DNA from 3 places in the Polaromonas sp. P3_B4 genome. Region 3 is predicted to be linked to each of the others. Evidence: predicted binding sites of a transcription regulator. Region 3 holds the regulator's gene; each other region holds the start of a gene.
The links. The regulator sigma-54, encoded in region 3, starts transcription at its own class of promoters, with help from an activator protein. The targets are predictions, from matches to a motif close to TGGCANGNAANCTGCTTT.

Region 1 (4,606 bases), on a different contig from region 3:
AGCCGACCGGTATGCCGACGACAGCCGCCATACCGAAGCCCATGGCCACGCGCTTGAGCGAAGACAGCACGTTCCAGCCCACACCCTGGTCATTCGGCCCCTTGCTGTAGAACGGATCACTGAAGATCTGCACCGCCTGCACAAAGGTGTCTTTGGGCGAGGGAATGCTGCCGGCCGTGCCCATGAAAACAAGCTCCCAGATCAGCACCAGCAAACCCAGGCCCAGGAGGGGGGGCAGGACGCTGAGCCAGAGCCAGGAGGCATCGCCGGATGGCTTGGTGATGGGGGTGGGTTTTGTTGGAGCGTTCATGCTGTTTTGGGCTGTAGCGCCCGTTGGATGAGCGCCACCAGCTATCGAATTGATAGCGGCAGCATCTCTGGGCCTTTCGTTGCTGCGGCTTGCCGGGGTTGCCGCCTCCAGCGGGTTGTGAAATACGGCACTGACCATGGCGTCACCTCTTTACGTAGGAAGGTTGGGTGGGGTGTAGCGTGGATATCGCGTGGGTGTTCAGGCGTGAACCTTGAAACTGTCGGCGTATTTTTTCGGGTCCTTGCCGTCCCACACGGTGCCGTCCATCAGCTTGCTGCTGCGCATGATGTCTTTGGGAACGCTGGCCTTGGCCGCCGTGGCTGCCTGCTTGTAGACGTCGATGTGGTTGATTTGCTTGGCAATGCCCAGGTAGTCGGGGTGATCCTTGATCAGGCCCCAGCGCTTGTGCTGTGTGAGGAACCACATGCCGTCGGACAGGTAAGGGAAGCTCACCGCACCGTCGTTGTAGAACTTCATGTAGTTCGGGTCGTCCCAGGTCTTGCCCATGCCGTTCTGGTAGCGGCCCAGGATGCGCTGGTTGATGGCGTCCACGCTGGTGTTGACGTAGCTCTTGTCGGCCACGGTCTCGGCCATCTTGTTTTTGTTGGAGAGGCTGGCGTCAATCCACTTGCCGGCTTCGATGATGGCGGCGGTCACGGCACGCGCGGTGTTGGGGTATTTCTTGACGAAGTCGGCGGTGGTGCCTAGTACTTTTTCTGGGTGGTCCTTCCAGACGTCCTGGGTGGTCACGGCGGTCACGCCGATGCCGTCGATGATGGCGCGGTGGCCCCAAGGCTCGCCCACGCAGAAGCCGTCCATGTTGCCCACGCGCATGTTGGCCACCATCTGCGGCGGCGGCACGGTGATGACTTTGGCATCCTTCATCGGATTGATGCCATTGGCAGCCAGCCAGTAGTAGAGCCACATGGCGTGGGTGCCGGTGGGGAAGGTCTGGGCGAAGGTGTATTCGCGCTTGTCCGTCGCCATGAGCTTGGCCAGGCCCGCGCCGTCAACCGCGCCTTTGTCGGCGAGTTTTTTGGACAGCGTGATGGCCTGGCCGTTGTTGTTGAGCGTCATCAGCACAGCCATGTCTTTCTTGGGGCCTGCCGTGCCCATGTGCACGCCGTAGACCAGGCCGTAGAGCACGTGGGCGAAGTCCAGCTCGCCGTTGACGAGCTTGTCGCGCACACCGGCCCAGCTGGCTTCTTTGGTCGGGATGATCTTGACGCCATATTTCTGGTCAATGCCCAGCACCGAGGCCATGACCACGGAGGCGCAGTCGGTCAGCGGTATGAAGCCGATCTTCACTTCCTTCTTCTCCGGCGCGTCGGAGCCCTGGGCGTACACGGCAGCGCGCAGGGCGGGGTTGATGCCCACGGCGCCTACGGCCGCGGCCTGCAGCACGGTGCGGCGTGTCAGCGAAGATTTCAGCAGTTCAGTCATGTTGGCGGCTCCTGATAGTTAAAAACGAAAGACAAAAACAAAAAAGGCGCTCGACCCGGGCAACACGTTGAACGTGATGCAGGGTGCGAACGCCTTTGTTCCTTGGGGGCACCACACACTTCGCCATTGAAGTGCTGTGCCGGTCGGCCATCTTTGACCAGTGCCTAGGGCATTGCAAAAGCTGTGCCAGGGTTGGCGGGTGTCGTTAGGACGCGGTGGTTTTGAGAGTGGGTGCGCCCAGTTATGCGAGCCATGTGAAGTGCGCTGTGGGCAGCTGCGGGGCGGGATGACGCAGGGTTGCAGGTTGATGTTTGCACCGTATTTGTGCGCTGCACCAATTGAGGGTTTATTGAGGCCTGGCCGGCGATTCAGCCCAGCAGGTCCAGGGCGTCCAGCATGCGCTGGGCTACTTCGCCTAGGCGCAGGCCCTTGTCCATGGCGGCCTTGCGCAGCTTTTCGTAAGCGGCCTGCTCAGACAATCCCTGGCGCTGCATCAGCATGCCTTTGGCCCGGTCTATGACTTTTCGGTCATGCAGCTCTGTTTTGGCATGGGCCAGTTCTTTGCGCAGGCCCTGTTCGTGTTCAAAGCGCGCCATGGCCACATCCAGGATGGGGCGGATTCGATCCGGGGAGAGGCCGGCCACCACATAGGCCGACACGCCGGCGGCGACGGCATCCTTCACGTGGCTGGTGTCGTTGTCGTTGGTGAACAGCACGATGGGCCGGCGGGCGTCCCGCGTTGCCATGACCACATGCTCCAGCGAATCGCGGGCCTCACTTTCGGCGTCCACGATGATCATGTCGGGTTGCAGTTGCGCCAGGCGCTCGTCCAGGAAGGTATCGGCCGGGAGCACCGCGACAATGTTGTAACCGTTTTCCAGCAGGCCGATACGCAGCTGGCGCGAGCGCTCGGCCAGTTCCCGTGCATGGGCGTCATCGGATACGGACTCCAGCAGGTCCGGGGCGATGATGACAAGGCGCAGGGATTGGGACGGTGTCATGTGCCAAGCGGTGCAAGAACCGTGCCCCCACAGTCGTTCACTGCGTGTAACTCCCGAGGCCTTGCTGGCCGCAGCTCACGAGACGTTTCGCCTCTGTCGCCCGTCCAAGCCTGCACAGGCAGGCTTGGAGCCGCGGGCTCCAGCCCCTCGGGGACCGCCCGCCTGCAGCCCCAGTTGATGTGAGGAGTTACCTCAAACCTTACACTTGGACGATGCTAGTTCTAGGAATCGAATCGAGTTGCGATGAAACCGGTGTGGCGCTGGTGGATGCCAGCGGCGGCGGAGTGCCGCGCCTGCTGTCGCACGCCTTGTTTAGCCAGATAGACATGCACCAGGCGTATGGCGGTGTGGTGCCCGAGCTGGCCAGCCGGGACCATATCCGGCGCGTCTTGCCCTTGACACATCAGGTCATGGCAGAGGCGGGAAGCAGCCTTGCACAGGTAGATGTGGTGGCTTATACGCGCGGCCCTGGGCTTGCAGGTGCGTTGCTGGTGGGGGCGGGTGTGGCCTGCTCGCTGGCGGCGGCGCTGGGCAAGCCGGCCATGGGTGTGCATCACCTGGAAGGGCATTTGCTGTCGCCTTTTTTGAGTGCCGACCCGCCTGAATTTCCTTTTGTGGCGCTACTGGTATCCGGCGGGCATACCCAATTGATGCGCGTGGACCGTGTGGGAAGTTATGAATTGCTGGGTGAAACCATTGACGATGCGGCGGGTGAGGCCTTTGACAAGTCGGCCAAGCTGATGGGCCTGCCTTATCCAGGAGGGCCACATCTGTCGAAGCTGGCTGAGGGCGGTGACGGCGCGGCCTTTAAGTTGCCGCGACCCTTGCTGCACAGCGGCGATCTTGATTTTTCCTTTGCCGGGCTCAAAACCGCGGTGCTAACGCAGGCCAAAAAACTGGGGCCGGATCTGGAAAGCCGCAAAGCCGATCTGGCCGCGTCTACGCAGGCGGCCATCGTTGAAGTGCTGGTGAAAAAATCACTCGCAGCCATGACGCAAACCGGGTTGAAGCGCCTGGTGGTGGCTGGCGGCGTGGGCGCCAATGCGCTGCTGCGCAGCCAACTTGATGCCGTGTGCAAACAGCGAGGCATCCGCGTGCATTACCCCGAGCTGCATTTATGCACCGACAACGGCGCCATGATCGCCCTGGCGGCTGGCATGCGCCTGCAAGCCGGGCTTGAAACGCTTCAGCGCGACTACACGTTTGATGTGAAGCCGCGCTGGAGTTTGACCCCCACGGTCGCTCGCGCCGCGTAGCTCCCTGCCCCCCGAGGGGGCCGCTGCGCCTGCGGCCCGGCAAAGCCGGTTCTGCGGCCCTGGCTGGCAGGGACGGCTACCCGGCTTTGGTCGGTGGCTACTGGATGTCGAGGTGGGTGACGTTGCTGACAGGGACTTTTTTGCCCAGTGTCAGGGTCAACACGCCGTTTTCCAGTTTGGCGCTGCTGTTGGCGGTATCGATTTCCAGCGGGAAGCGCCATGCGGCCTTGATCTTGCGGGGTGCGTCTTCCTTGCTGGAGACACGAACCACGTCGCCTTCAATGCCGATATCCAGTTGTTCGCGGGCCAGGCCGGGAACGTCGAATTGCAGGGTATAGGCCTTCTCGAGGTCTTCCACGTTGGCAGCCTTGGCGGCGCCGGTGTCAGACAGCGACGAGAAGGTATCGTTGAGGAATTTTTCCAGGGCGCCGTTGCTCACGACGGGTGCGTAGTGGCGTTGAAAGGCACGGGCAGGGCGATGGGCGAGAGAGTAAAACATGGCTATTCCTTGATGGATGAACAAGGGGTGTTTTCCCCTTACACTGCGCGGCGCTCACCGTGATTGCCGCTTGCACCCCAGTTAGGTGTGCAAGCGG
Region 2 (4,606 bases), on a different contig from region 3:
GCAGGCCCTTCACATAGCGCGGCGCGTTCGGGTCGCGCTGGCGGCGCTCCCGCGGCGACTCGCCCTCGCCGAAGATGGCACCGAATGTCGACTCGATAAAACCTGATTCAGGATAGACCTCTTCCTCGGTATCGATGGACCGGGCGCTCTGGCGGTCGGGCACTGGCGCCGGGGCAAGCACCGGCTGGCTGCGCTCCTTCACCACCTCGGACACCAACTGCACCAGCGGCACGCGTGCCTTGGGCTCGGGGGTGGCCATGATTTCTTCCAGCCGGTCGGCCCACACCGCCAGGTCCACGTGGCCATCCTCGGCGGCTTTTTCCCGCGCAAAACGCGCTATTTCGGCGGCGTATTCCTGGTTACCGGCCATCCACTCGGTGTCGGTCACGCGGCCGGTTTTGCGGCGCAACAGCACATGCAGGTGGGCCGCAACGGCAATTTTTTCACTGGAGGGCATGGTGCGCAATCCTTGAAAGTGGAGTCCGTTGTTTGTCAGTTACGTGCCCAACCGCTCGGCGTGCTGGGTGATGTCCAGGCCGTCGCTCTCGGCGGCTTCGCTGACGCGCAGGCTGACGATCAGCGAGGTGACCCACAAGGCCAGCGCCGTCATGAACAGGCTGTAGAGCATGACGGCGCCTGCGCCTATCGCCTGGGTCATCAGGCTGCCCTCGACACCGGAGATGGCCTTGCTGGCAAAAATGCCGGTCAGCAGCGAACCCACAATGCCGCCCACGCCGTGCACGCCGAACACGTCCAGCGAATCGTCGGCGTTGAGCAGGCGCTTGAGGCCCGTGGCGCCCCAGTAGCAGGCCACGCCGGCCACCAGGCCAAACACCAGGGCCGCGCGCGGCGAGACAAAGCCCGCCGCCGGCGTGATGGCGACCAGCCCGGCGACCAGGCCCGAGCACAGTCCCAGCAGGGAAGGACGCCCGCGAACAATCCATTCGGCCGCCATCCACGAGAGAGCGCCCGCGGCCGCCGCGATGTGCGTGACGGCCATCGCGAGGCCGGCCCGGCCGTCGGAGGCCACGGCGGAGCCGGCGTTAAAGCCAAACCAGCCGACCCACAGCATGCCGGCACCGGCCATGGTCAGACCCAGGTTGAAAGGCGTAAACGGTTCACGGCCATAGCCGTGGCGCGGCCCGAGCGCGTAGGCACAGACCAGCCCGGCAATGCCGGCATTGATGTGCACGACCGAGCCGCCGGCAAAGTCCAGCGCGCCCATGCGCGCCAGCCAGCCATTGGGCTCCCAGACCCAGTGGGCAATGGGTGCGTAGACGACGACGGTCCACAGCGACATGAACACCAGCATCGCGGAGAACCGCATGCGTTCCACAAACGAGCCGACCACCAGCGCGGCCGTGATGATGGCGAAGGTCAGCTGGAACATGGCGTAGACCGACTCGGGAATGTTGGGCGCAATATGGCTCACGGCCACCTTCTGCGCGTCCTTCACGTAGTCCAGCCCGGTGAACCAGAGCCGCTCGGGACCACCCAGATAGTGCCCAAGCGCACCTTTGCCGGGCGTGAAGGCGATGGAGTAGCCCACCGCAAACCAGAGCAGGCTGACAACGGCACAGATGGCGACAACGCAGGCCATGACATTGAGCACGCTTTTCCTGCGCACCATGCCGCCGTAGAAAAGGGCGATGCCGGGCAGGGTCATGAGCAATACCAGTGCGGTGGAGGTCATCATCCAGGCGGTGTCGGCACCATTGAGGGTCTCCACGCCGACCAGTCCCGGTTGGGTCAGCGGCGCCGGGGCGGCCGCTGCAGGCGGCGCAGAGGCCGCAGCCACCGGTGCGGCAGGAGGCGCAGGAACAGCGGCCGGTGCGGGGGACGGTGCGACTTCCGGAGCGCTGGCAGTGACTGCTGGCGGCGCCACCGCCGGGGGAGCCGTGGTCTGTGCCAGGGCTTGCTGGCATGCCAGGCCCAAGCATAAAGACATACCCAAGGCCAGAAATCTGTTCATATGCATACGGTGCCCGCCTGTTCAATCAACCAACAATTGGTAACAACAGGCATAAGTCGTGCCAATACCGCAGTAGCTCGTGTGATGGGACTGCAACGGAAAATATGTACTGCAAAAGTGCGCAAACGATTGGCGTGGTGCCCCAAAAACATCCACAGAACCAGCGGCCGCCCAAAGCCCGGGGCCGGGAAACCCCCAATGCACTGGGACAGTGCGCCCGCTATATTGGATGACTTGCTGACGAGCCTTGCTGCTCGCAACGCGAGGAGCCGAGGAGACACGAGAGAGTCATTAAGAAGTACACAAGCAAAGCGGCATTCCACAAGAGATGCAGATTTGCAAAAAGCGCTGGCAACCCCAGCGCTTTTTTTATGCCTCCGCCCTGACGGGGCCCAACCCTCAAAAACCCTCGCAGCCATTGACTGTCGGGCGCAAGCAGCTATCTATTTGATAGCAATGAGTCTGTTCAATGCGATGGGACAATCCGGGCCATGGAATTATTCATCGTCTCGTTGGCCTCCCTGCTCGCCGGTTTTGTGGACTCTATCGTCGGGGGCGGCGGGCTGATCCTGGTGCCGGCCCTGTTTGCGGTTTTCCCCACCACCCATCCTGCCACCCTGTTTGGGGTGAACAAGGGGGCCTCGGTCTGGGGCACCGCGGTTGCCACGGCCCAATATGCCCGTCGGGTGGAGCTTCGCTGGGCGGCACTGTTGCCGGCGGCGGCCGCCGGGTTCACCGGCTCGCTGGCGGGCGCCTGGCTGGTCACCGTCATCTCGCCGGGCTTTTTGCGCAAGACCCTGCCCTTTGTGCTGCTGGCGGTGTTGCTCTATACGCTGGCCAGGAAGGAGCTGGGCCGCCACCATACGCCCCGCTTTACCGGGCATGCCGAAACCGCGGCGGCCTGCTGCATCGGGCTGGTGCTGGGGTTTTACGACGGCTTCTTCGGTCCGGGCACCGGCAGCTTTTTTGTATTTTTATTTGTGCGCTGGCTGGGTTATGACTTTTTGAACGCGTCGGCTTCGGCCAAGCTGCTCAACACCGCCACCAACCTCGCAGCGCTGGCGCTCTTTGCCTGGAAGGGCCATGTCTGGTGGCATTTCGCCCTCACGATGGCCGTGGCCAACGTGGCGGGCAGCCTGCTGGGCACCCGCCTGGCCCTCAAACATGGGGCCGGGTTTGTGCGCGGGGTGTTTATCGCCGTGGTCAGCTCGCTGATCCTGAAAACCGGTTTTGACGCATTTGCGCGCTGACTGTGCGCAGGCCGTTTGCTATTGATTTAATAGCTGCTTGCGCATGTGCTGTATGGGTTTCCGGCAAATTTGGCTTGAAATCCGGCCATCACCGTTTAATGACCAAATTGGCGCCCGGCCCAATAGGGGCATGCGCAAGCAGCTATCAAATCGATAGCGACGGCCGGCTTAATCGGGGTTGATGCCCGCTGCCGCCATGGGCGGCGGCAGCTTGCTGAGCGCCTCCGCAATCGCCGCCGTCCTGGCTTTGGCGGCAGCGGCAGCCGCGGCGTTCGTGGGGCCGGGGGAAGCGCCTGCTGCGCCGGCCGACAGCTGGCCGGCCACGTCGGCGGCCTGGCGCGGCTTGCCGATGGGCGCTGCCGCCAGCCCCTTCTGCACCGCCACCATGTCTTCCTCGCTCGGGTACTGGCCCAGCAGCACATAGTCAAAAACACGCCGTGCAATCGGCGCCGCCACCCCGGCGCCCCAGCCGGCGTTTTCCACGATCACTGCCAGCGCGATCTTGGGGTCTTCCGCCGGCGCAAACGCCATGTAAACAGCGTGGTCGCGCTGGTACTCTTCCATCTTGCTGCTGTTGTACTTGTCTTTCTGGCCGATGGTGACCGCCTGCGCCGTGCCGGTTTTGCCGCCGCTCAGATAACCCGCGCCGGCAAACACGCGTGCCGAGGTGCCTTCCTGGGTGACGCCAACCAGGGCCTTGCGCACGATCGCGATGTTTTCAGCCTTGTAGCCCAGGTTTTCCGGCGCATCGGCCGGCAGCGGGTGCATCACGCGCGTCACCGGGTCCTGCGTGCCGATCACCAGCCGCGGCCGGTGCTTGACGCCGTTGTTGGCCAGCACGGCCGTGGCCTGCGCCAGCTGCAGCATGGTGAAGGTGTTGTAGCCCTGCCCGATACCCAGTGAGATGGTTTCGCCGGGGTACCACTTCTGGTGCTCCGGCCTTTTATAGGCTTTGCGTTTCCAGGCCTGGCTGGGCAGCACGCCCGTGACTTCACCGCTGATATCGATGCCGGTGATCTGCCCAAAGCCCAGCGGCTGCATGAAGTCGTGCATGGCGTCCACGCCGAGTTCGTTGGCCAGCGAATAGAAGTACACGTTGCTCGACTTCACGATGGCGCGGTACATGTCCACCGCCCCCAGCGCAATGTCGCCGTGGCTGCGGAAGACGTGGCCGCCGAAACTCCAGGAGGCGTTGTCGTTGACGATGAAGCTGGCGGAGCGCTTTCCGGTTTCCAGCGCCGCCATGGCCATGAAGGGCTTGTAGGTGGAGCCCGGCGGGTAGGTGCCGCGCAGCGCGCGGTTGAGCAGGGGCTTGTCCAGCGAATCCCGCAGGTATTGCCAGCTCTCCGTGTCGATGCCGTCCACGAACAGGTTGGGATCGAAC
Region 3 (4,606 bases):
TCGGTGGAGTGGGGGTGGCTGCGCCGGGCTTGCCGCGTGCGGAGCCCGCCACCATGTCAAAGCGGAACAGGCGGCATTCGATGGGACCATTCCACATCGGCACGCGCCGCGATTCTTTCAGGCGCATCTTGCCCGGCAGTTTGAGGTCGGGCGTGAGCACGTGAGCGGTCCAGCCGGCGTAGTTTTTCTTCCAGTGCGCGGCCAGTTGCGGAAAAAACTCCGTCGCTTCTTCGCCCCAGGCGTTTTGTGCCTGTTCGCGGCCGGGATTGGCAGAACGGTCGCGCGAAGTCTCGAAGGCGGGCTCTTCACGCGTGTCGCCCCGATCGCCGCTGTCCCGGTTCAGCGGCTGGCCAAATTCATCGATGGGTTGGTTGCGGTGGTCCTGCTGCACGCGTCCTTCGGCATGTCCTTGCTGGCGGCGCTGGTCGCGTCCCTGCAGGCCGGTGATGCCGGCCACGCCTGCCACATCGATCCGTTCGCCGTAAGGCGGGTTCACCAGCATCACGCCCGAAGGCGCAGGTGGCATACGCTGCAGCGCGTCGCCGCCGCGGAATTCCACCGCATTGGCCACACCGGCACGTTCGGCATTGCGCTCGGCAAAGTCAACCATGCGGAAAGACACGTCGCTGCCGAACACCGGCGCGGTAGGTTCGGTGATGGCGGCTTCGGCCTGGTCGAGCAGACCGTCCCAGACATGGCCCTGGAAAGGCAGGTACTTCTGGAAGGCAAAACGGCGGTTGATGCCGGGTGCGATGTTGCACGCGATCTGCGCGGCTTCAATCGCGATGGTGCCCGAGCCGCAGCAGGGGTCATAGAGCGGCACGCCTTCTTTGCAGAGCTGGTCCCAGCCGCTGGCGGCAATCATGGCGGCGGCCAGGGTTTCCTTCAGCGGGGCATCACCCTTGTCTTCACGCCAGCCGCGCTTGAAGAGCGGCTCACCCGAGGTGTCGATGTAGACCGTGACGGTGTCCGTCGTCAGGTGCACGTAGACGCGCACGTCGGGCCAGCGCGTGTCGACGCTGGGGCGCACGTCGTCGAACTTGGCGCGAAAGCGGTCGGCGATCGCGTCCTTGATCTTCAGCGCCGCGAAGTTCAGGCTTTGCAGCGGGCTGTGCTGGGCGGTGATCTCGACCTTGAAGGTCTGCTTGGGCGTGAACCAGATTTCCCAGGCCACGTTGGCAGCAGCGTTGTAGAGGTCTTGCTCACTGCGGTACTGGTTGTGCTGCAGTTCGATCAGTACACGCTGCGCCAGCCGGCTGTGCAGGTTGAGCTGCAACGCGTCGCGCCACGACGCCTGCAGCTGCACGCCGGCGCGCCAGGCTTTGCCGTCGATCCCGGTGACACGCTTGACCTCGGTGGCCAGCAGGGTTTCGACGCCTGCGGCGCACGGTAAAAACAATTGGAGTTGATTCATGACTGACTTTGAGGGACGGGCAGCGCGGCCTGATTGGGCGGCTAGAGTGATTTGCGCAGGTTGGCGGGCGCTATGCGCAGGGCTTCGCGGTACTTGGCCACGGTGCGGCGTGCGCATTCAATGCCCTGCTCCTTGAGCATTTCGGAAATCTGGTTGTCGCTGAGCGGTTTCTTGAGGCTTTCGGACGAGACAAATTGTTTGATGAGCGCGCGTACCGCCGTGCTGGAAGCATTGCCGCCGGTTTCGGTGCCGAGCGCGGAGCCGAAGAAATACTTGAGCTCAAAGGTGCCGAAAGGGGTGCCCATGTACTTGGCCGTGGTCACGCGGGAGATGGTGGACTCATGCAGGCCCAGCTCGTCGGCGATTTCGCGCAGCACCAGCGGGCGCATGGCGAGTTCACCGTGCGTGAAGAAATTTTTCTGCCGTTCCACAATCGCACTGCTCACGCGCAGGATGGTGTCAAAGCGCTGCTGGATGTTCTTGATGAACCAGCGGGCCTCCTGCAGGCGCTGCTGCAGCGCCTGGCCGCCCTGGCCCTTGTGCTGCTTGAGGGCATTGGCATAAATGTCGTGCACGCGCAGGCGCGGCATGACGTCGCCATTGAGCGAAACCTTGAAGCCCCGGCCCGACTTGATGACGATGACGTCGGGCACGATCAGGTTGCGCTCCACATTCACGAAGCGGCGCCCGGGCTTGGGATCGAGCCGGCCTATCACCGTGATCGCGCCCTTGATGGCGGCTTCGGTGAACCCACACAGGTGCGACAGGCGCTTGACATCGCGCTTGGCCAGCAGCTCCATGGGTTGCTTGCACATGGCAATGGCTGCGCGGGTTTCTTCGCAGTCCTTGCAGTCGAGCAGCTGCAGGCTCAGGCATTCCGCCAGGTTGCGCGCACCGACACCGGCAGGCTCCATGTGGTGCAGCAGCTTGAGCGCCATCGCAAAACGCTGCTCCAGTTCTTCCGCCTGCGCCATGTCATCTCTTGCAAGACCGGCCGCGAGCGACGCCAGGCTGTCTTCAAGGTAGCCGTCGTCGTTGAGCGATTCAATGAGGAAGTGCAGCGCGGCACGGTCTTCCTCCGACAGGCGCAAGCTCAGCGATTGCCGGTGCAGGTGGTCCTGCAGCGACTCATGGCTGCCCGTGAGGTCGGAGGCCTCGGCTTCGCTCTCTTCATTGTTGTTCTTGCGCGCCGGTGCGTCGCTTCCCCACTCGCTGTCGTCGGGCGTGGTTTCTACCGTGCCATCGCCTTCCCAGCTTTCCTCGAGCTTGGGCTCCGCACTGACTTCTGCGTCATTCGGGGCTGTAGCGCTAGTCTCGTCTGCGCCGCCAGCTATCGAATCCGTAGCAGATTCAAACTCGCGGCTGTCCTGGCTTACCGGCGTGTTGATGTGCTCCAGCCCAAACTCTTCGCGCACCGCCGTCTCTTCCGACACTTCCAGAAACGGGTTTTCGTCGAGCATCTGCTCGACCTCCTGGCTCAACTCAAGCGTCGACAGCTGCAACAGCCGGATCGACTGCTGTAGTTGAGGTGTCAGCGCAAGATGCTGCGAGACGCGGAGTGACAGACCTTGTTTCACTGGATTTTCAAACTTGCGGAAGGTTGAGGCAATACGTCTTTAACCAGCGGGCGCCGCGGAACTGGCTTTGCCAGGCCGCAGGCGCCGTCCCCGGAGGGGGAGAGGGAGCTACACGAAGTGAGCGACAACAGGGGGGAACCATGTTCTACATCTTGAAGTGTTCGCCGAGATAGACGCGGCGCACATCGGCGTTATTCACGATCTCGGACGGTGTGCCTTGCGCCAGCACGTGGCCGTCGCTGATGATGTAGGCGTGGTCGCAAATGCCCAGTGTTTCACGCACGTTGTGGTCGGTGATCAGCACGCCGATGCCGCGCGATTTGAGGAAACCGATGATGCGCTGGATTTCGATCACGGCAATGGGGTCGATACCGGCAAAGGGCTCATCCAGCAGGATGAAGCGCGGCTGGGTTGCCAGCGCCCGCGCGATTTCGACCCGGCGGCGCTCGCCGCCCGAGAGCGCCGGTGCCGGTGAATTGCGCAAATGATCTACCCGCAAATCCTGCAGCAGGGCGTCGAGCCGCGACTCGATGTCTGCGCGCCCCAGCGGTTTTCCGGTTTTGTCGAGCTGCAGCTCCAGCACGGCACGCACGTTTTCTTCCACCGTGAGCTTGCGGAAAATCGACGCTTCCTGAGGCAGGTAGCTCAGGCCCAGGCGGGCACGCAGGTGAATCGGCATGTGCTCGACCGACTCGCCGTCGATGGAAATTTCGCCTGCATCGGCGCGCACCAGGCCCACGATCATGTAGAACGAGGTCGTTTTGCCCGCGCCGTTGGGGCCCAGCAGGCCCACGACTTCGCCTTTTTGCACGGACAGCGAAACGTCCTGCACCACCTTGCGGCTGCCGTACGATTTTTGCAGACCTTGCGCAACAAGGCGGCTGGGGGTCAGGGCAGGAGCGGCCGGGGCCGCTGAAGTGTCAGTCACCACATCCATCTGTGCAGGTCTTTCTAGTTCTTTTCATTGCCCAGCGTCGTGCTGGGGCGCAGAACCGGGGCTGGGCCTGCGGGCGGTGCCGCAACGGGTGCCGAGGCTGTCGCGCGGGGTGACAGCATGGCGCGAACCCGCCCCGTGGGGTTGCTGGCCGTACGGTTTTGCGCGCCCCCATCCACGGTGAAGACGTCGGTGTTGTTGTCATAAACAATCAGGCTGCCGGTGGTTTCGTCCACCAGGGTGGCACCGTTGTAGCGGCGCACCACCGCCCGCTTGATGAACTTCACCAGGTCGGCGCGGCTGTCATATTCAATGCGTTCGCCTTCGCCTTCGATGTACTCGTCTACGCCGTCACGCTTTTTCCGGTAAAACGCCAGCTTGCCGGGCGCCGCGACGGACACCGCCTGCTGGTAGCCCTCGGGATCCTGCATGACGTCAACGCGCTCGCCGCGCACGATGGTCGTGCCCTTGGTGATCACCACATTGCCGGTAAAAACGCTGGTTTGCTTCAGGTCGTCATAACGCAGGGCATCTGCCTCCGCGTTCATGGGTTTGTCCCGATCAGCTTTTTCGGCAGCGGCCGGGAAAGCCGACCCCAGCGCCAGGATGACCGGCAGGATGAGGGAAAAAATGGGGTGTTTCATAAGGCACGAATCTTGCTGCTTGGTGTTGGGTCATTGT

Region 1: the regulator sigma-54 is predicted to act here: its motif matches at 1,925-1,942, upstream of AC1DVV_RS02945 (CmpA/NrtA family ABC transporter substrate-binding protein).
Region 2: the regulator sigma-54 is predicted to act here: its motif matches at 2,019-2,036, upstream of AC1DVV_RS19875 (ammonium transporter).

What each region holds. Positions count from the first base shown of each region.
Region 1 is NZ_JBFUGQ010000001.1:612,065-616,670, forward strand. It holds gene ntrB (nitrate ABC transporter permease) at 1-310, opposite strand, end outside; gene AC1DVV_RS02945 (CmpA/NrtA family ABC transporter substrate-binding protein) at 509-1,753, opposite strand; gene AC1DVV_RS02950 (ANTAR domain-containing response regulator) at 2,122-2,754, opposite strand; gene tsaD (tRNA (adenosine(37)-N6)-threonylcarbamoyltransferase complex transferase subunit TsaD) at 2,967-4,010, shown strand; gene AC1DVV_RS02960 (Hsp20/alpha crystallin family protein) at 4,108-4,509, opposite strand.
Region 2 is NZ_JBFUGQ010000003.1:36,246-40,851, forward strand. It holds gene AC1DVV_RS19870 (hypothetical protein) at 1-457, opposite strand, end outside; gene AC1DVV_RS19875 (ammonium transporter) at 497-1,948, opposite strand; gene AC1DVV_RS19880 (sulfite exporter TauE/SafE family protein) at 2,464-3,222, shown strand; gene mrdA (penicillin-binding protein 2) at 3,391-4,606, opposite strand, start outside.
Region 3 is NZ_JBFUGQ010000004.1:78,523-83,128, reverse strand. It holds gene AC1DVV_RS21730 (THUMP domain-containing class I SAM-dependent RNA methyltransferase) at 1-1,414, opposite strand, end outside; gene AC1DVV_RS21725 (RNA polymerase factor sigma-54) at 1,456-2,991, opposite strand; gene lptB (LPS export ABC transporter ATP-binding protein) at 3,137-3,928, opposite strand; gene lptA (lipopolysaccharide transport periplasmic protein LptA) at 3,943-4,569, opposite strand.